DNA from 2 places in the Shewanella sp. HL-SH5 genome. Region 2 is predicted to be linked to the other one. Evidence: predicted binding sites of a transcription regulator. Region 2 holds the regulator's gene; the other holds the start of a gene.

Region 1 (10,280 bases), 1.5 Mb from region 2:
TCGGGTTTATGTGCGTCGAAAGCGCTCATTTTGATCACTGCTGATTGCCGATTACATTAGCGCTCCATTTTTGCGACGTTTAGATTTAACGGCTCTTGGAATGCAGACAATAAAAAACCGCCTGAATGGCGGTTTTTTAATTCACACTAGTCAGTCTTTAGTTAGAAGCCTGCATCAGCACGTAAAATATCTGCTTTATCAGTTGCTTCCCACGGGAACTCACTGCGGCCAAAGTGGCCATAAGCCGCAGTCTTTTGGTAGATAGGGCGAGCCAAATCTAACATTGCAGTTAAGCCATATGGACGTAACTCGAAATGTTGACGCACTAACTTGATCAGTAGCTCTTCTGATACTTTACCTGTGCCAAATGTTTCAATGCTAATTGAAGTCGGCTCTGCAACACCAATTGCATAAGACACTTGTAACTCACAGCGATCAGCTAACCCAGCAGCGACGATGTTTTTAGCCACATAACGCGCAGCATAAGCCGCACTACGGTCAACTTTTGAAGGATCTTTACCCGAAAAAGCGCCGCCACCATGACGAGCCATACCGCCATAGGTATCTACGATGATTTTACGACCGGTTAAACCACAATCGCCAACAGGGCCACCAATAACAAAACGGCCAGTAGGGTTAATAAAGTATTTAGTATCTTTAGTTAACCAGTGTGAAGGCAATACTGGTTTGATGATGGTTTCCATCACAGCTTCAATTAAATCAGCCTGTTTCACTTCTTCTTTATGTTGGGTTGATAACACAACTGCATCAATACCGACAATTTTGCCATCGTTATAAGCAAAGGTAATTTGACTTTTTGCATCAGGACGTAACCAAGGTAAGGTGCCATCTTTACGCACTTCTGATTGACGTTTAACTAATTTGTGCGCGTAAGTAATAGGTGCAGGCATTAACACATCAGTTTCGTTACTCGCATAACCAAACATTAATCCTTGGTCGCCAGCACCTTGCTCAGCAGGATCGCTTCGGTCAACACCTTGGTTAATATCAGGAGATTGCTTACCAATTGCATTCAAAACTGCACAGGAATCAGCGTCAAAACCCATATCAGAATGAGTATAACCAATGTCACGCACGGTTTTACGAGCAATTTCTTCGATATCAACCCAAGCAGAAGTGGTCACTTCGCCACCCACTAATACCATGCCTGTTTTGACATAGGTTTCACACGCAACACGAGCTTTTGGGTCTTGCTCAAGTATTGCGTCTAATACCGCATCAGAAATCTGATCGGCGATTTTATCTGGATGACCTTCTGAAACTGATTCAGAAGTGAACAAGTGCTTTGCCATAGTCGGAAATCTCATCGTTTGCTGATAAAAAATATAAATTTATATACGTCTAGACGTCTATTCTAGTCGAAATTGATTTTGATAACACCCCACTATACGAATTAAAGCGTAGAATTGTGCAATGTTTCATGAAAATGTTAAACAGCAAGATAAGCTGTTTGCTATTCTGTGTAATTAACGTGATGAAATTTAAGGTTTAAGTGACATTTTAATCGTGAGGTTTTAACGTAACTGTATACATAATTAGACAATATAAACCCAATAAATAAATTACCTGAACCAATAATGTCCGCTTTGATGGAAGCTTAATGCCACTATTTAAGCTGCTATATTAAGCCAATTTATGGCAATTATTGCGCTTTATTAGCCAATCTGATGTTTGAATTGATACACACGAAAAATATTAATTTGCGTCGCGCCGCCTAGTAGGGGAAAATATGTCTCCACAATTGCCCGCTAGACCTCATTAAACAAGCAGGAGAGAGCATGTCATCTCGTAAAGAACTCGCAAACGCAATTCGTGCGTTAAGTATGGATGCCGTTCAAAAAGCCAATTCTGGACACCCAGGCGCACCAATGGGTATGGCAGATATTGCTGAAGTATTATGGAATGATTTCCTAAAGCATAATCCAACCAACCCTAACTGGGCTGACCGGGACCGCTTTATTTTATCTAATGGCCATGGCTCAATGCTTATTTACTCTCTATTACATCTTTCGGGTTATGAGCTTCCAATTGAAGAGCTTAAAAATTTCCGTCAGTTGCACTCTAAAACGCCTGGTCACCCTGAATATGGTTATACCCCTGGTGTTGAAACCACCACGGGTCCATTAGGTGCAGGTATCAGTAATGCCGTTGGTATGGCGATTGCTGAAAAAACCTTAGCAGCACAGTTTAACCGTGATGGCCACGATATCGTTGATCACTTCACTTACTGTTTCTTAGGCGACGGTTGTTTAATGGAAGGCATTTCACATGAAGCCTGTTCATTAGCTGGCACATTAGGTTTAGGTAAACTAATTACATTCTGGGATGACAACGGTATTTCTATCGATGGTCACGTTGAAGGTTGGTTTACTGACGATACGCCTAAGCGTTTTGAAGCATACGGTTGGCATGTTATTGCTGATGTTGACGGTCATAATCCTGATGCAATCCGCGCCGCAATTGAACAAGCTAAGTCTGTAACAGATAAGCCTACAATGATCTGTTGTAAAACAATTATTGGTTTTGGTTCACCGAATAAATCGGGTAGCCATGATTGTCACGGCGCACCATTAGGTGATGCAGAAATTGCAGCGGCTCGCGAATTCTTAAACTGGCCACATGCTCCTTTTGACATTCCATCAGATGTTTATGCTGGTTGGGATGCTAAGCATAAAGGTGTGGCTAATGAGTCATTATGGAATGACAAATTTGCTGAATACAAAGTGGCTCACCCAGCATTAGCGGCAGAGTTTGAACGTCGTGTCTTAAACGGTGATTTACCGGCAGACTTTGAAGCAAAAGCACAAGCATTTATTCAAGAATGCCAAGATAAAGCTGAAGGCATTGCAAGTCGTAAAGCATCACAAAATGCTATTGGTTTCTTTGGTGCTATGTTACCTGAGTTACTTGGTGGTAGCGCAGACTTAGCTGGTTCAAACCTTACGCTATGGTCAGGTTCAAAAGGTATTCAAGACGATGCAGCCGGTAACTACATTTATTACGGTGTACGTGAGTTTGGTATGAGTGGCATTATGAATGGCGCCTCATTACACGGCGGTTTCATCAATTACGGCGCAACATTCATGATGTTTATGGAATACGCACGTAATGCGGTACGTATGTCTGCATTAATGGGTATCCAGAACATTTTCGTTTATACCCATGACTCAATCGGTCAGGGTGAAGATGGTCCTACACACCAACCTGTTGAGCAATTAGCTAACTTACGTATGACACCTAACATGACTGTATGGCGTCCATGTGATGCTGCTGAAACAGCAGTATCTTGGAAGTCTGCAATTGAAACTCGCAAATCGCCAACGTCTTTAATCTTTAGCCGTCAAGGTCTTAAGGCTCAAGCGCGTAGCGCTGAGCAATTAGCCAATGTCGCTAAAGGTGGTTATGTGCTGCTTGATTGTGAAGGCGCTGCGGACGTTATCTTAATTGCTACCGGTTCAGAAGTGCAGTTAGCGGTTGATTCTGCTGCAGCATTAACTGTCGATGGCATCAAAGTACGCGTAGTGTCTATGCCGTCGACCAATGTGTTTGACAAGCAAGATGCAGCTTACAAAGAGTCTGTATTACCTCGATCTGTGACTAAACGCGTAGCAATTGAAGCGGCTCATGTTGATTTCTGGCATAAGTATGTTGGCTTTGATGGCGATGTTGTCGGCATGACAACCTTCGGCGAGTCAGCACCGGGTGGCGACTTATTGAAGCACTTTGGCTTCACCGTTGATAATGTGGTTAGCAAAGTCAAAGCACTGGCTTAAAAACATGATCCACGATTGACTCAAATTAGCGCTTATATGTTAAGTGCTTAATTGTGTATAATATGGCGGCCGACACTTTATGTGTTGGCCGTTTTTTATTTTTCTGCCTTAATAATCTCTCTCTTTATGCTGGGAATGGAATGATTCGAGTTGCAATAAATGGTTATGGTCGTATTGGTCGCTCCATTCTGAGGGCGTTATATGAATCAGGGAAGCGTGACCAAATTCAAATAGTTGCGATTAACGAACTCGCAAAACCCGACGCTATTCGTCATCTTACCCAATACGATACAACCCATGGTCGTTTTAAACATCAGGTCAGCTTAAAAGACAATCATCTTATTATTGGTGATGATGCCATTCTATTGCTTAATCAGTCTGACCCAAGTCAACTACCTTGGGCTGAACTGGATATCGATATTGTTTATGAAGCGACGGGTAGCTTAAATGATCGTCAAGAATGTGAAGTGCATATTCAAGCAGGTGCTAAACAAGTCCTTATTTCTCATCCTTCTTCTCCCGATGTTGATGGCACTATAGTCTATGGGGTGAATCATGATTTACTGCGCCCTGAGCATACAGTCGTGTCCAATGCATCCTGTACAACCAATTGTATTGTGCCGGTTATCGATGTGTTAGATAGGCATTTTACGGTTAAAAGTGGCGCAATTACCACGATCCATTCGGCGATGAATGACCAGCAAGTGATTGATGCATATCATGATGATTTACGTCGCACCCGCGCCGCCAGTCAGTCAATTATTCCAGTGGATACCAAGTTAGCACGCGGTATTGAGCGTATATTGCCCCACATGAAAGATATGTTTGAGGCCATTTCAGTGCGCGTGCCAACAATCAATGTTACAGCGATTGATTTGTCCGTTACCCTTGAGAAAAAAGTCGATATAGCCCAAATTAATCAGGTGTTAGCCTTGGCCTCAAATGGCAGTTTTAATGGTATTTTGGGATATACAGAAGAGCCATTAGTGTCATGTGATTTTAACCATGACCCGCGGTCGAGTATTGTTGATGGCACCCAAACCCGTGTCAGCGCCGGGCATTTGGTAAAATTACTCTTATGGTGTGACAACGAGTGGGGTTTTGCTAATCGCATGCTCGACACAAGCTTGGCGATGATCCAAGCTAGGCAGTCAAAAAAATAATCCTGATGATTTATGTTAAAAATAACTAAATAACTAAATCAAAGTACTTAAATGATTTTTTAACCGTGGATCATGCATCGGCGGTGAACAACAGATTTGTTTTTTAATTTTTACATTTATAAGGAAAGGCTAATTATGGCTATTATCAATATGGTTGATTTAGATCTGCAAAATAAGCGCGTGCTTATTCGTGAAGATTTAAACGTACCCGTTAAAGACGGTGTTGTAACAAGTGACGCACGCTTGCGTGCTGCATTACCAACAATCAAACTGGCACTTGAAAAAGGCGCTGCTGTGATGGTGATGTCTCACCTTGGTCGTCCAACTGAAGGCGAATTCAATGCTGAGTTTTCGATGCAACCTGTTGTCGATTATTTAGTTAACGCACTGGATTGCCCAGTTCGTTTAGCTGATGACTACCTTAACGGTGTTGACGCTAAAGCGGGTGAAGTGGTTGTGTTTGAAAACGTGCGTTTTAACGTTGGCGAAGGCAAAAACGATCAAGCACTCGCGAAGCAAATGGCAGCATTATGTGATGTGTACGTTATGGATGCTTTTGGCACCGCACATCGCGCCCAGGCATCAACCCATGGTGTTGGTCTGTTTGCTCCTATCGCTTGTGCTGGCCCATTATTGGCCCAAGAGTTAGATGCTTTAGCTAAAGCAATGGATAACCCAGCACGTCCGTTAGTGGCCATTGTAGGTGGCTCTAAAGTCTCTACTAAGTTAACTGTGCTAGAAAGCTTGTCCGGTATTGTTGATCAGCTCGTAGTGGGTGGCGGTATTGCCAATACCTTTATTGCTGCAGCGGGTCACAATGTAGGCAAATCATTATATGAGGCAGACTTACTTGATGAAGCTAAGCGTTTAGTCGCTAATGCCAAGAGTCGCGGTGCTGACATTCCTGTCCCTACAGATGTTGTTGTTGCCAGCCAATTCAGCCCAACGGCTGAAGCGACACTAAAGTCTGTGAGCGATGTGAGTGACACCGACATGATTTTTGATATCGGCCCAGATAGTGCAGAAGCTTTGGCAAAGATTATTGAACAAGCTGGCACGATTGTGTGGAATGGTCCTGTTGGCGTATTTGAGTTTGACCAATTTGGTAAAGGCACTGAGCGTATCGCCCAGGCCATTGCAAATTCAAAAGCCTTCTCTATTGCTGGCGGTGGTGACACCTTAGCGGCAGTGGATAAATACAATATTGCAGATAAAGTTTCATACATTTCGACCGGCGGCGGTGCTTTTTTAGAGTTTTTAGAAGGCAAAAAGCTTCCTGCTGTAGAAATGCTTGAACAACGCGGCGCAGAATAAGCGTTAAGCGATAAAAATAATAATTATTATAAAAAACCGTTCCTTAAGTTAACAGACCTAACAATTGTTAGCTTAAGGAATATAAAAATCCATCCAAAAAATAGCGACCTAGGTGAGTAATCACCCTATAATTGGAGAACAAAAATGGCTCTTATCTCTCTACGACAAATGCTAGACCATGCGGCTGAACATGGTTATGGCGTACCTGCTTTTAACGTAAACAACCTTGAGCAAATGCGTGCAATTATGCAAGCGGCTGAAGCAACAGACAGCCCTGTTATTGTGCAAGCCTCTGCGGGTGCGCGTAAATATGCTCGTCCACAGTTTTTAAAGTATCTAATGGCTGCAGCGCTTGAGCAATATCCAGATATTCCAGTGTGTATTCACCAAGATCACGGTACCGATCCTGATATTTGTCAGCGTTCTATTCAATTAGGTATGTCGTCAGTTATGATGGACGGCTCGTTAATGGCCGATGGTAAAACACCAGCTTCATATGAATATAACGTGGATGTGACTCGTCGCACTGTTGCTTTCGCACACGCATGTGGTGTGTCTGTTGAAGGCGAAATTGGTTGTTTAGGCAGTTTAGAAACAGGCGAAGCTGGCGAAGAAGATGGTATCGGCGCTGCAGGTATTCTGACTATGGACCAAATGCTAACAACCCCAGAAGAAGCTGCGCGTTTTGTTGCAGATACTCACGTTGATGCATTGGCTATTGCAATTGGTACTAGCCATGGTGCTTACAAGTTTAGTCGTAAGCCTACAGGTGATGTTTTACGAATAGATCGCATTAAAGAAATCCATGCCCGTATTCCTAATACTCACCTAGTAATGCATGGTTCATCTTCAGTACCACAAGAGTGGTTAAAGATTATCAATCAGTATGGCGGTCAGATCCCTGAAACTTACGGTGTTCCTTTAGAGGAAATCGTTGAAGGGATTAAGCATGGCGTACGTAAAGTGAATATTGATACCGATTTGCGTTTAGCTTCTACTGGTGCAGTTCGTAAATTCTTAGCTGAAAATCCAGCAGAATTTGATCCACGTAAATTCTTAAAAGCATCAATGGAAGCTATGGCAGACATTTGTACTACGCGCTATGAAGCGTTTGGTTGTGCTGGTATGGCATCTAAAATTAAGCCTAAGTCGTTACAAGCTATGTATAAAGCTTATCAATCTGGCGAGTTAGACCCAAAAATAGTCTAATTTATAGCCGCGTTAAAGCCCGTCAGACTTAGGTTTCGGCGGGCTTTTTGTTTGATAGCATTTATAGTTTTTTGTTAGTTGGTGCATTTTCGTCATACTGTAATTGTAATCTGTTAATCCGAGTCGAATTTAAATATCGACCTACTCTCTTGTTCATTATTAATCACAAACATTAGTGAAACCGCAATTATGCAAACCGCGACAGATAAACCGTTATCATTATTTAGCTTAACCTGGCCATTATTTATTGATTTTGCACTGCACTTTTTAACCGCAGCGTTAAACACATTTATGATAAGTCATGTTTCATATCAAGGTGTTGCAGCCTTGTCTGTTGGCAATATGGTGTTTCAACTAGCCATTACCTTATTTAGCTTTGTCAGTATTGGTGCAAGTGTGGTGATAACCCAATATCTTGGTGCTAGAAATAAAGCTGCTGCCCGTGATGTTGTTTACTCGGCTATCGGTTTTAACCTAGGTGTGGGAGTAGTTGCGGCGTTTGGCGTTGTTGCAGGTGCTAGCTCTATTCTTTATTTAATGAATTTACCCGAGCACTTACTTGCAGACGGTAAGTTATATTTACAAATTGTCGGCTTATGTTTAATTCCTGAAGCTATGGCGATGTGTATTGCTGGAGCAATGCGCGCCCATGGTCATACTTTGCAAGCTATGTGGGTAACATTAGCGATTAATATCATCACATTTATCGGTAATTTACTCTTACTCTATGGCTGGTTTGGCTTACCTGAAATGGGCGTGGCCGGTGTGGCAATTAGCACTGTCACGGGGCGTATTATCGGTGTATGCATCATGTTGGTTCTTTTTGTACGTTATACCGGAATTAGCCTGCATGTCCCTTCAATTATTAAACCAAAATGGACAATGCTTAAAAAAGTGTTTCACATTGGTTTGCCGGCAGCGGGAGAGAATTTGTCCTGGATGTTGCAGTTTTTAGTAGTGACCTCATTTGTTGGTTTGATGGGCGATAAAGCATTAGCCGCACAGTCGTTATACTTTCAAATCTGTATGTTTATTTTGTTGTTTGGATTATCCATAGGTATTGGTAATGAAATCATTATCGGTCACTTAGTGGGAGCTAAAGCTATTAAGGCTGCTGAAAAACAAATGTATCGTGCTTTGAAGTTGGGGTTAATAGTCACCACTTCAGTGGCCGCATTAGCCGCTATTTGGGGCCAAGATCTTGTGGCATTGTTTACCGATGAAACCGATGTGCTGCAATTAGTGGCACCGTTATTTATTCTCACCCTGTTTATGGAGCCTGGACGCACATTTAATTTAGTGGTGATTAATGCATTACGCGCCAGTGGTGATGCCAAATTTCCGTTTTTTGTTGGTGTTTTCTCTATGTGGTGTATTGCGGTTCCTGGGGCATATTGGCTCGGTATTCATTTAGAGTATGGCTTAGTTGGTATATGGGCCGCTTTGGCGGTTGATGAGTGGGTGCGTGGATTAGCCATGTTATGGCGCTGGCGCAGTGGACGCTGGCAATCAAAAAGTCTAGTACTAGAGCATGATTAATCAATATTTAGTAAGGCATACCGTTCAGTCAGTTTTTCAATTTTATTATCAAAGTGTTAATATGCGTCCGATTTTGAGAGGATTAACGTACAGAAAAGGATCTAATAATATGAGAAAAATGCTTTTAGCTGCTGCAATAACATTTGCAATACCATTCACAGCTCAAGCTGGTGCTGATTTTGTTGAAGGTGATGACACATTTGGTGGAGAAGCTGAATTAGGGGCAACCTTAACGACAGGCAACACAGATACATCTTCTTTTAAAGCACGTTTAGATTTGAAGCATGAGCTAGATAATTGGGAAAACCAATACTTATTCGAGGGGCTTTATAAAGAAGATACCGGTGATGTCACTGCAAAACGTTATTTTGTCGGTGCTCAAGGTAACTATCAAATTAATGAGCGTAGCTATATTTTCGCCAACACCAATTATGAAGTCGATCCTTTTACTGGTTATGATTTTACCTCAACAACCTCTTCAGGTTATGGTCATCGCCTTATTGATACTGCAGATACATCTCTACAAGCTGAAATTGGTCCCGGTTATATTTATCAAGGTTTAGATGAAGAAACTGCACTGGCTGAAGGCTATGATTCTGAAGACAGCGTTGTTGCTCACGCCGTGTTAAATTATCAAACTAAAATCAGTGATTCATCTAAATTCCAACAACGTTTTGTTGCCGACTGGGGTGAAAAATTAGATGCGCGCTCAGAAACATCATTAACCGCAAACATTGTTGGCGCACTAGCAATGAAGTTCGCCGTTATTGTGCGTTATAATAGCGATCCGCTTGAAGGTAAAGAAAGCACTGATACAGAAACTAATATGACCTTGTTATATGCCTTTTAATCTTTCTGTTTGAGTGTTTTTACCTCAATATAGCTGGTATTTACCAGCTATATTTTTGCACTCTAGCTTGAATTTAAAGTATTTCTCTTGATTTCACTGCTATCCCCGTTTTATAAAATCGATATTATTACTTTAATATGTTCGATTCGCGCTCAGGTTCACGATTTTAATCGCTAGTTAGGTGCACAATATGGCAAATAATGTTGAATGACTTCGACGTTGTAAAGGCATTTACATGCTAGGTAAGCACTTAACATGTGAGGCTAGATAACCCTTTAGAACCTAGCGAGAGTAAGGCATGCAAATCGGGAGTTGTTGGTTTGATCGGCCCAATAAATTATTCGTTGATCCCTCAAGAGACCTCAGCTGGCCTTTAAATGATCAAGAATTTTGGGTGCTTGAACAGCTAGT
Region 2 (10,280 bases):
ATCCGGATGCACTTCTGGGTAAGCCGCTACCGAAATATCAAAATCAGCAACTGAGCGAAGTAAACGCACTAAATCATTAGCAAAACGAGTCGGCTTTGGGCTGCCATCGGGTAAGTCACCACGCAGTGCGACAATATCTTTAATGCCTGAATTCCAATAATGTTTGGCAAGTTCAATCAGCTCTTCATCGCTGGCATCCACTAAGGTTAAATGCGGTGCTGCAATTAAATTAGTTTCACTTTGAATACGCTCAATAACACTGTGAGTGCGGTCGCGCACGCCTGAATTAGCACCGTAGGTTACCGATACAAATTTAGGGTTTAATGGTTCTAAACGACGAATAGAATTCCACAGAATGGTTTCCATTTCTGGTGTTGAAGGTGGAAAAAATTCAAATGACACGTTGATATCACTTAACTCAGATAGGCTCTGATTTAACGACTGTGAGTGCTGGGCGTGATGAAAAGCCATTTTATATTTCCTTCAACTGCTTCGATGCGAACATCGATGGATTTAATACTCGGATGATGACTGTCTATTACTTTACTGCGACTTTATAATGGACGTTTAGACGTCCATATGTCTATATAGTAATTTAACTGACCATGAAGTCAAGAATAAATATTCATTGAATACGTATAACCACGATGAAGAATGTTCAATTTGAAGATGAAAAAAAAGCAAGACTCAAAAGAGTCTTGCTTAATTGAACTGGGTTGCTGTCAAAACAGCAGTATTATTCTTGCAATAAATCGCGACAAATATGCACTAGATCAGATTGAACAGCTGCCGCGGTGACTTCTCTACCCGCGCCTGGGCCACGTATAATCAGCGGATTACCTTGATAAAATGCACTGCGGATAACAAACACATTGTCGCCGGGCGTTAAATTGGCATAGGGATGATTACGGTCTACCCATTGAATGCCCACTTCAGCTTTCAATTTACCACCCACTTTATCTAATGCCGCCACATAACGTAGCACTTTATTTTGCTCTGCGGCGGCCACAAATTGCTGCAGCATTTCAGCATCAAGCTCATTAATGCGCTTTAAAAAGCCTGCTAATGTTAATTTAGCCAATGCTTCAGGCACTAATGAGTTTAGAGTAATGTCTTCTAACTCAATGGCTAAACCAATTTCACGCGCTAAAATAAGCAATTTTCGTTGCATATCTCGACCCGATAAATCATCACGGGGATCAGGTTCTGTAATCCCCAGCTCTTTCGCCTCAAGCACTAATTGAGAAAATGGTTTACTGCCATCATAGTTTTCAAATAACCAACATAAAGTACCTGAAAAAATACCGCCAACCGCTTCAATCGTGTCACCGCTATTACGTAAGTCATTTAACGCATGCTGAATAGGCAACCCAGCACCACAACTGGCGTTATAGCGCCAAAATAAACGTCGATTACACAGTTGCTGCTTTAGCTCTCGATAAAAAGGCAATGGTCCTGAACCCGCCAATTTATTAGCACTGACCACATGAATACCTTTAGCAAACAATTGTGGGTATTGTAAGGTCAAGGTGGCACTGGCACTGATATCAAGCGCGACTATCTCATCGCAAGACAGTTGCTCTAATTGGTCAAACAAACTGTCATAGGTCCATTCTGTACCTTGTTGCTCATATTGTTGCTGCCAGCTGTCTAAATTAACCCCAGCGTTATCAACAAAGGCCTTTTTAGAACTCACCAAACCGACTAATTCGACTGTGGCTTCTAAGTCTTTATTTAGCCCAAAGCGAGCACGTTTAAATAAATCTATCCACGCCTCACCAATATTGCCTATACCTAGCAGCAGTACGCCTATGCGCATTCTTGGGCCAGCACAGCGGCGATGTATTTTTTGAGTCAGTAAGCTAACCTGCCCCTGTGGCACTAATGTCACTAGGCTTAAGCCGTCTTGATAAACAGGTTTGGCATCACGACTTAGCAAACGGGCAAAGCTTTTACGATACAATTCTGCATCGGCACTGACCAAAGCCACTAGCCCCAAGTCGCATTGTGCCTGCAATTGCGTAATACCAAACTCAGCAGTTTGGGACATTAATAAAGACTGCACTTGTTTTTGCCTTTCTAATGTAAAAGCTAATTCATACTTATGTTGCGCCAATGACCAATAAGCCAATGGGGTTAAGCCCGCTTCGGTCAGTAATGTTAACAAAGGCTCTATCGCTGCGGCGGCTTTAAAACTAAATAACACCACTTCATTTAAACTGGTTACCACAGGCGCACTAGCTGACGAACTATGGGGGGCAATCAATGTAAAATCAGTGTGAGAGGCATAGCTTGAGCGTACGGCTAAACTCACTTCGGTATTGAACAAAGGCTGTAATGTACGTGAATGTAATACTGGAGAGCCCAGTCTAGCTAATCGATCGGCTTCAGCCAAAGACATGCTTTTTAGCAGTTTGGCATCATTAATTTTATTCGGGTCAGCATTAAATACCCCTTCAACATCGGTCCAAATTGTTACCCGATCAATATCAGCCAAACTGGCAATTAATGTCGCGCTAAAATCAGAACCATTTCGCCCAAGCAATAGTGTTTCACCCTGACTATTAGCACAAATAAACCCTGTAATGACTAAACGCTCATTAGGATGAGCCGCTAATAAAGCCTGCACTTTGGCTCGCGACTCTTCTACCCGAATATTAGGCACAGCACCTTCGTCAGCGACAAGTATTGAACAGGCGTCTACATGGGATGACGCTACACCAGATTCACGTAATAACGCCGCCATTAATCTTGCTGACCAACGTTCACCAAAACTCACCACATGGCTAATTTGATATTCATTGCGCTGTTCAAGTGATAATAAGCTAATCAATTGTGACTTGTCGGTCGACAAGCGCTCACGTAAATCACGTGCTTGCTCATTAGATAATAATTGTTCGATTAAGGTTTGCTGATAGCCGATTAATACTTGTAGCTCTTCTTGCCATAGCTGACCGGTTTCACGCAAATTGAGCAGCTTATATAAAAAGTTGGTACTTTTACCTGCCGCTGAAACAACAATTAAGTCATCGCTGTGACCATGGGTCAGTAAAATGTGGGCGACTCGGCGATAACAATCCGCATCGGCAAGACTTGAACCACCAAATTTATGTAAATGACCACGCGCCATGTATTACTCCTTAAACGACAACTACAGCGCTGCGACTGCAGCTAATGCGGCTTTAATATCTGCCACTAAATCTTCACCATCTTCAATACCAACAGATAGTCTCAATAATGTATCTTTAACGCCAGCCTCAAAACGGGCTTGGGCATCCATTGCTCTATGGGTCATAGTCGCAGGAACGGCTATTAAACTTTCCACTCCGCCTAAACTTTCAGCAACACTGAACAAGGTTAACGCATCTAAGAATGCTACAACCTCTGCTTCACCACCTTTTAGCTCGAAACTGAGCATAGCGCCAAAGCCTTTTTGCTGCTTTTTCGCAATCTCATGTCCTGGATGATCCGTTAATCCTGGATAATACACTTTTGCCACCACAGGACTTTGACATAGCACATCAACTATCTGTTTGGCATTGGCTTGATGTTCACGAATTCGCACTGCTAAAGTACGAATACCACGCAGAGTGAGGTAACTGTCAAACGCTGATCCCGTTAAGCCTAAGGTGTTTGACCACCAATGCAGTAACTCGCCGATATCTGGATCTTTAGCTACAACAGCGCCGCCAACCACATCACTGTGACCATTGATATATTTGGTCGTGGAATGGATAACGATATCAGCCCCTAAATTTAAAGGCTGCTGCAAAATAGGTGATAAAAAGGTGTTATCCACGGTAACCAATGCGCCAACTTCTTTTGCTGCATTGGCAATAGCGGCAATATCGACCACACGCAGTAATGGATTGGATGGGGTTTCTAACCACACCATTTTAGGCTTTTTGGCAATGGCTTCCGCTAATGCTGCCGCGTTGGTTTGATCAACGACGGCCAATTTAAACTGACCTTTTTTGGCCAGGTTAGTAAATAAACGGTAACTACCTCCATAGCAATCATGTGGCACAACCAATAAATCGTCTGGGCCTAATAAATGGGTCACTAGCGTAATGGCAGCCATACCAGTACAGGTTATCACTCCGGTAGCCCCTTGCTCTAATTTGGCTAAGGCTTCGCCTAAAATACAACGTGTTGGATTGCCTGAACGGCTGTAATCAAACTCACGCGGATTTTTATGGCCATCAAAAGAATAATTGGTCGATAAATAAATTGGCGGGACAACTGCACCATGTTGTGTGTCACTTTCAATCCCCTGTCGGACGGCGACAGTAGCATTGCTATGTTGTTTACAAGACTTGGTCATGATTGATTCCTAACATTACGAACACACAAAGAGATGTCTAGATGGCTAAATTTACCTAACTGAGCAGCTCAGGTCAACAAAAATAGACGTTTAGACGTCTAAACATAAAGAAATCTATTTGCAATGTGCACTAAAACACAGCAATAATTTGACTAGAAACTTTAAGGGTTTAAAATCTGCACCGTATTTAAAGTAAAGGGTGAGTTAATGACTGAGTGGAATGGCGACTATATTAGCCCATATGCCGAACACGGCAAGAAGAATGAACAAGTAAAAAAAATCACAGTTTCAATTCCGTTAAAAGTATTGAAAGTACTGACCGATGAGCGCACTCGTCGCCAGGTAAATAATTTACGTCACGCGACAAATAGTGAATTACTTTGCGAAGCTTTTTTACATGCTTACACGGGTCAACCATTGCCCGATGATCATGACTTATCAAAAGATGAGCCTGACAGCATTCCGCGTGAAGCGAAAGCATTGATGGACCAAATGGGTATTGAATGGGAAGACTTAGAGTAATTAATCACTTTTAAGTCATTTTACACCTGCTATTCATTCCATCAAGATGAATATCCTGCTTAGTCAGGGTAGTTATCTTGATGGAATTTTGTTTTTAGACACGATCAAACGATTGATATCAATCAATATACAAATGCTTGTGTTGAAAAACGTTAGTTACTAAGAGTCATTGCATGCCATTCATTGATCCCACCACGTTATTACTCGCCTCAGTTATTATCTTTTGCGGCGCATTAACCCAAAGCTTAATCGGTTTCGGTTTAGCCGTAGTCGCCAGTCCCTTACTGTATATTATCGACCCACAGTTAGTGCCCGTTCCAGTGATTGTGATGGGGTTTGCAATTTCACTAATGACCTTATTCAGAGAGCGTAGCCATTTAGAATTTAATGGTTTGCAATATGCGTTACTGGGCAGAATTCCGGGTGGTTTTTTGGGCGCAAGCTTACTATTGCTCGCCCCTCAACCAATATTAGGACTAGCCATTGCTGCCATTGTATTTACAGCGGTTTTATTAAGTATTTTTAAATTATCCGCACCTGTGAATCGGATAACCTTATTTATTGCGGGTATTGTTTCAGGTATTTTTGGCAACATTGCCGCCATTGGTGGACCGCCAATGGCTATTTTGCTGGCCGGAAAAGATGCCAGCCAATTTAGGGCGGCACTATCAGCCTTTTTTATCTTTAGCTCAATGATTGCACTGGCTATTTTAGCCATTGTAGGTTTAGTTGAAGTGAAGCACATTTGGCTTTCTTTAATGCTGCTTCCATCGGTATTCGCAGGCTATGTTATAGCAGGACGCATTGTCGGCAAAGTCGATAAAAACAAAACCCGCAAAGCCACCTTAATATTGTGTTCGTTAAGTGCGCTACTATTAACGGTAAAGTCATTAAATAGCCTTTAAAAACCTTTGTTAACATAGCTTAAATCACATAGTAAGTCCTTCACTGCACCAATCATTAACTTCATTAGTGATTGGGTCAACAAACTGCAAACGCTGCGCTAATAACTGTAATGGTTTGTCAAAATCATCATCGTCTTTAGCCTGCAGTCTGGGATAAAAACGGTCATGTAATAAAGGCATGCCTAAACTCTGCATGTGTACCCGTAACTGGTGGGTTTTACCGGTAACGGGTTCCAGTTCAAAAAGTCCTAGGTTATTGTTAATTTTGAGCAATGTAATCTCAGAATGACTATTACTAGGCCCGTCAACAATCTGCATGATAAAACTAGGTGTTCCTCGTTCGAGTCGATTTTTAACTGTCCAGTGATGTGGCAACATCGTCTGATTTAACGCGAAATCTTGTGGTAATTCGGCCACTGCTTGATAGGTTTTTTTAATCTTACCATCGAGAAAAAGTTGATGATAAGCATGTCGAGTGTCAGGATTTACCGTCATCAACATCACGCCAGCGGTGTCTTTATCAAGCCGATGAGCTGGGGCTATTGTGTCTATTCCAGTGCGAATACGTAAACGGTGTACTAAGCATTCATTCACATAATTACCACCAGGGGTAACCGGTAAAAAATGCGGTTTATAGACAATGATTTTATGATCATCTTGATAAAGAATTTGCTCGGTAAAAGGTACTTTTTTTTCAACTGCAACTTCACGATAATAATAAACCCGTTTGGTTGCGGCATATTCACTTTGGCAATCAATTGATTGGCCATCTTGCCAATGTACTTTGCCCTCTTTAATCCGTTGATCCCACGCTGAGGGTGATATTTGTGGAAACTTATCAATTAAAAAAGCCAACACTGTTGGATAAACTGTAGAGGATTCACTCGCGCGAGGTAAGACAACATAGGATGGCTGCGCCGCAATAGCGCCAGTAGGTAAAAGTGACTCGAGAGTAGATTTCGACATAAAAATTATCAGGGTACCGAATAGATACCCTTATATTATCAGGTTATACATCAACATGGGATTTTAGTAATTGCAGGACAAAATCCATGGTTTTGTGACAATTGGGCTGTTCCACCAAACGTAACTTATCACGACTATACATGGGCAAAACCTCTAACCAACGCTGACTCACCCAGGTCGCATCTTCTAAATGAATTTGTGAATACAAACCAAGTAAATCAGGGTTAACTTCATAAAACTGTTCAAGCGCTGCGCTGATAATTTCAAACTTACCCACTATCGGCTCATGGCGCCAATTCTGACAAGGTAGAGTACGTGCTATCCATACGCCATTGTGCTGTTTAGCTGCCGATAATACTTTTAAGCGTTGCTTACCTTCTAACACAATACTTAGCGACTTATCTTCTAGTTGGTGAAAGTCGATAATTTCACACTCGGTAATACTGCGATAACAGGGCAGTTCACTTTTAGCCTTTAGCGCTGCCATGGCTAAACCGTATTCACCTTTAAGCACTGATGCCACCAGCGCCAATTCAGCAGGAAAAGCAACCCTAAACTCGAGCCGGCCATTTGGCAACAACACCGCATCTTGTATCAGTAAAGCCATTTCACGTGTTTGCATTTTCGCCTCCAACACCATCAAGGTGAAGCACCAAAAAAAGCGAGCATCAATAAGATGCTGCTCCATATCAGTGTAGTCAACGATGAAAAAACCAACAGTAAATTAAGGTAAATTAATGCTAATGTACGACTGAAAATGCAACTTACTTTGTTCCACAATACCAGTAATTTACCAAGCCTCAAGATGATCCATTACGGTACCATTGGCCACAATAGTTGCTAACTCATCAGCTAACTTTTGGCTCTGTTTAATACTTGTTTGCCAATAATCAATCCGAGATTGGGTATCAAGATGCTTAAAATCTTCACGATCTGGAATTTTGCCATAGGGTAGCGAGGCAATAAATTCAGCCGATGGCGCCAGAATGAGCGCGTTGTGATAATTACTGCGGGCCTTACGCCATATCAGTGACTTATCAAACCAACCTGGGCTCATATGCGGGTAAAAATGTGGGTATAAGGTTAAGCCACTTTCTTTGGGTAGGGGTAAATCAAAATGATAATCGGTAATGCCACCATCGTAATACTTACCTTTTGGCAGACCATCAATGTCGCGCACTGGATCAAGTAATAATGGAATTGAACCTGTGGCGAGCAGTGCCTGGCGAATATTATTGTCAGTCAGTGCCATTTGCTTGGTTGGTAGGTCTTTTAAGCGCCCAAACGGAGATGCGGCATCTTTATGGCTCAGTAAAATACGTTCAAAATGCCATGCAATACTTTTACGGTTAACGCTATTACTGGCCGCAGCTAAGGCCAAACCAATGGCAATGCCAACCTTAGACTGGCTGCTATTCACATGACGGGCTCGACAGGCAATAATATGATCCCGAAATATCGGGTTAGCAATAATATCCGTCCCCGCTTTATCACCTAAAATACCATCAACCACACCCTGCACTTGTTGAGTGACTTGCTCTCTGGTGGGCACATCGTCATAACGCTGAGTGATATAAAAATGTTCTAATCGCTCATAGGCTGCTAAAGGGTTGTCTTGTCCTAAACATGCTAAACGCCATGCACCGGAAGAGGCTCCCAGCATATATAACGGATCTTGACGGTTCTTAAAAAACTCACCAAAAATATACTTGTCTAACCCTGCAATACCAATCCACTTAGGACCGCCTGAAGCGGCTAATAGCTGGGTAAACATACCTTGCTGTAAACCTTGCGCTTCTATCTGTTTAAAAGCGGTTTCACCTGCAATAAACCGTAATGCTGACAAATGTTGATCCTCTAATACTTGAAGAGTTAAAACAGTGATATTATTGCCATACTATGACACTTTCACTGCTGAATTATTCATTGGAACTCTTATGATTGTTGACACTTTAGCAAATCGCCACCTATATACAAAACTGCATCCACGTTTAGCCTTGGCATTAGCACACTTAGCTGAAACAGATTTTACCGCCAAAGCTGTTGGTAACTATGAACTAGACGGTAAAAACCTATTTGTTATCGTCAATGATTATGAAACAAAACCAAGAGAAATTGAGCCATTTGAAGTACATCAGCAATATATTGATGTTCAATATGTGGTCAGTGGTGCAGAAGAGTTCGGTTATTTACCGTTAGCGGATCAAACACCGTCTAAGCCGTATTATGACAAACATGATTATGCCGAGTTTGACTTCGAATCAAATAAACAAGATGCGGCATTTATTGCCTTAAAAACCGGTATGTTTGCTATTTTCTTTCCTGGTGATATACACATGCCAGGCACGTTTGCTACGCCGCAAAAAGTCCGTAAAGTGGTTATCAAGGTACGTATTTAACCGCCTATCTTGAACTTCAATCGTGTCACTAGAAAATGGAATAGCAGACATTGAGTGAATGTTATTGCACGTGTCATTGACCGCGACTTTAACCATAAAGTCGCCTTCGGCTTAGTTCAATAACTCTGCTTTAATCAACTGCAGTAAAAAGGTTTCTCTTTCTATCGATAAGCCTTTCTTGTCACTGCTAGCAATAGTTTCCAGATTATGGGAAATCGCGGTATCAATATCAATCCACACCGGGGTCATACCATTACTGATCTCGTGTGCTTCAAACTGGGTGTCACCCAATTCATCTTCAATTTGACATACATAGCAGTAAGACAGCATCTTGACCGATTCAAAACCGTCACGTCGCCATGGACGGTATTCTTGATACAAACCAAATGGAATGATGTCACCAGTGACATTAGCACCGGTTTCTTCCCGCAGCTCACGCACTAACCCTTGCACTATGTCCTCACCCGCATCGACCCCGCCGCCCGGCAGTGAATAGTCATGATAACGCTGGGTGTACAACATCAAAATATGGTTGCCACGAAGCACAATGGCACGGGCAGCCAAACGTGTCAGCATAGTGGACGAATTATTATCAATAAATGCTGCCGGCGTTTCAGGATGATAACGAGTGGTTAAATGACGCATCTTAGGGCCTGCTGACAAAAAAACGCATCATACGTTGCAAGGTGTTTTGGTTCAAGAAAGCGCTCGAAAAATACTTTAAACAAGGTAATCAAAGGTAAGCGTTCAACAAAGCTGATTAATAGAATCTTCAAAGATAAATCACCATAAGTTTAGGCTTGTAACTGATCACCAAACTGCTAATATAACAAAACGAAATTAGATATAACAAAAAGAAATATGCAGTTTCACCTAATAATACCAAGCAGAGTTGATCTAAATGAATAATAACCACGACCTGAGCCAAATATACCTAGATGCCAATGCGACAACCCCTGTGCTACCTCAAGCCGCCCAAGCTGCACTGTCGGCCATGGAGCTGCTGTTTGGTAACCCAAGTTCAAGCCACATCACCGGCCTTCGCGCCAAAGATTTAATGGAACAGACCCGCAACAAAGCGAAGCAAATACTAGGTTCTGAAAATGGCAAAATCATTTTCACCAGCGGCGCAACCGAAGGCATTCAAACCGCTATTCTGTCAGC

The links. The regulator MetJ, encoded in region 2, represses methionine synthesis genes. The targets are predictions, from matches to a motif close to TAGACGTCTAGACGTCTA.
Region 1: a site for MetJ is predicted at 1,356-1,373, ahead of metK (methionine adenosyltransferase). Genes of this name have one in related genera too.

Annotation. Positions count from the first base shown of each region.
Region 1 covers NZ_CP195038.1:3,257,205-3,267,484, reverse strand. Annotated here, with positions in the region: gene ACRWQM_RS14235 (hypothetical protein) at 1-44, shown strand, start outside; gene metK (methionine adenosyltransferase) at 162-1,313, opposite strand; gene tkt (transketolase) at 1,800-3,794, shown strand; gene epd (erythrose-4-phosphate dehydrogenase) at 3,935-4,957, shown strand; gene ACRWQM_RS14215 (phosphoglycerate kinase) at 5,093-6,271, shown strand; gene fba (class II fructose-bisphosphate aldolase) at 6,416-7,480, shown strand; gene ACRWQM_RS14205 (MATE family efflux transporter) at 7,670-9,019, shown strand; gene ACRWQM_RS14200 (DUF481 domain-containing protein) at 9,129-9,869, shown strand.
Region 2 covers NZ_CP195038.1:546,651-556,930, reverse strand. Annotated here, with positions in the region: gene metF (methylenetetrahydrofolate reductase) at 1-471, opposite strand, end outside; gene ACRWQM_RS02280 (bifunctional aspartate kinase/homoserine dehydrogenase II) at 737-3,130, opposite strand; gene metB (cystathionine gamma-synthase) at 3,152-4,324, opposite strand; gene metJ (met regulon transcriptional regulator MetJ) at 4,532-4,846, shown strand; gene ACRWQM_RS02265 (sulfite exporter TauE/SafE family protein) at 5,020-5,751, shown strand; gene ACRWQM_RS02260 (pseudouridine synthase) at 5,776-6,717, opposite strand; gene ACRWQM_RS02255 (LON peptidase substrate-binding domain-containing protein) at 6,761-7,339, opposite strand; gene ACRWQM_RS02250 (alpha/beta hydrolase) at 7,508-8,563, opposite strand; gene ACRWQM_RS02245 (YhcH/YjgK/YiaL family protein) at 8,655-9,116, shown strand; gene ACRWQM_RS02240 (NUDIX hydrolase) at 9,228-9,761, opposite strand; gene ACRWQM_RS02235 (aminotransferase class V-fold PLP-dependent enzyme) at 10,018-10,280, shown strand, end outside.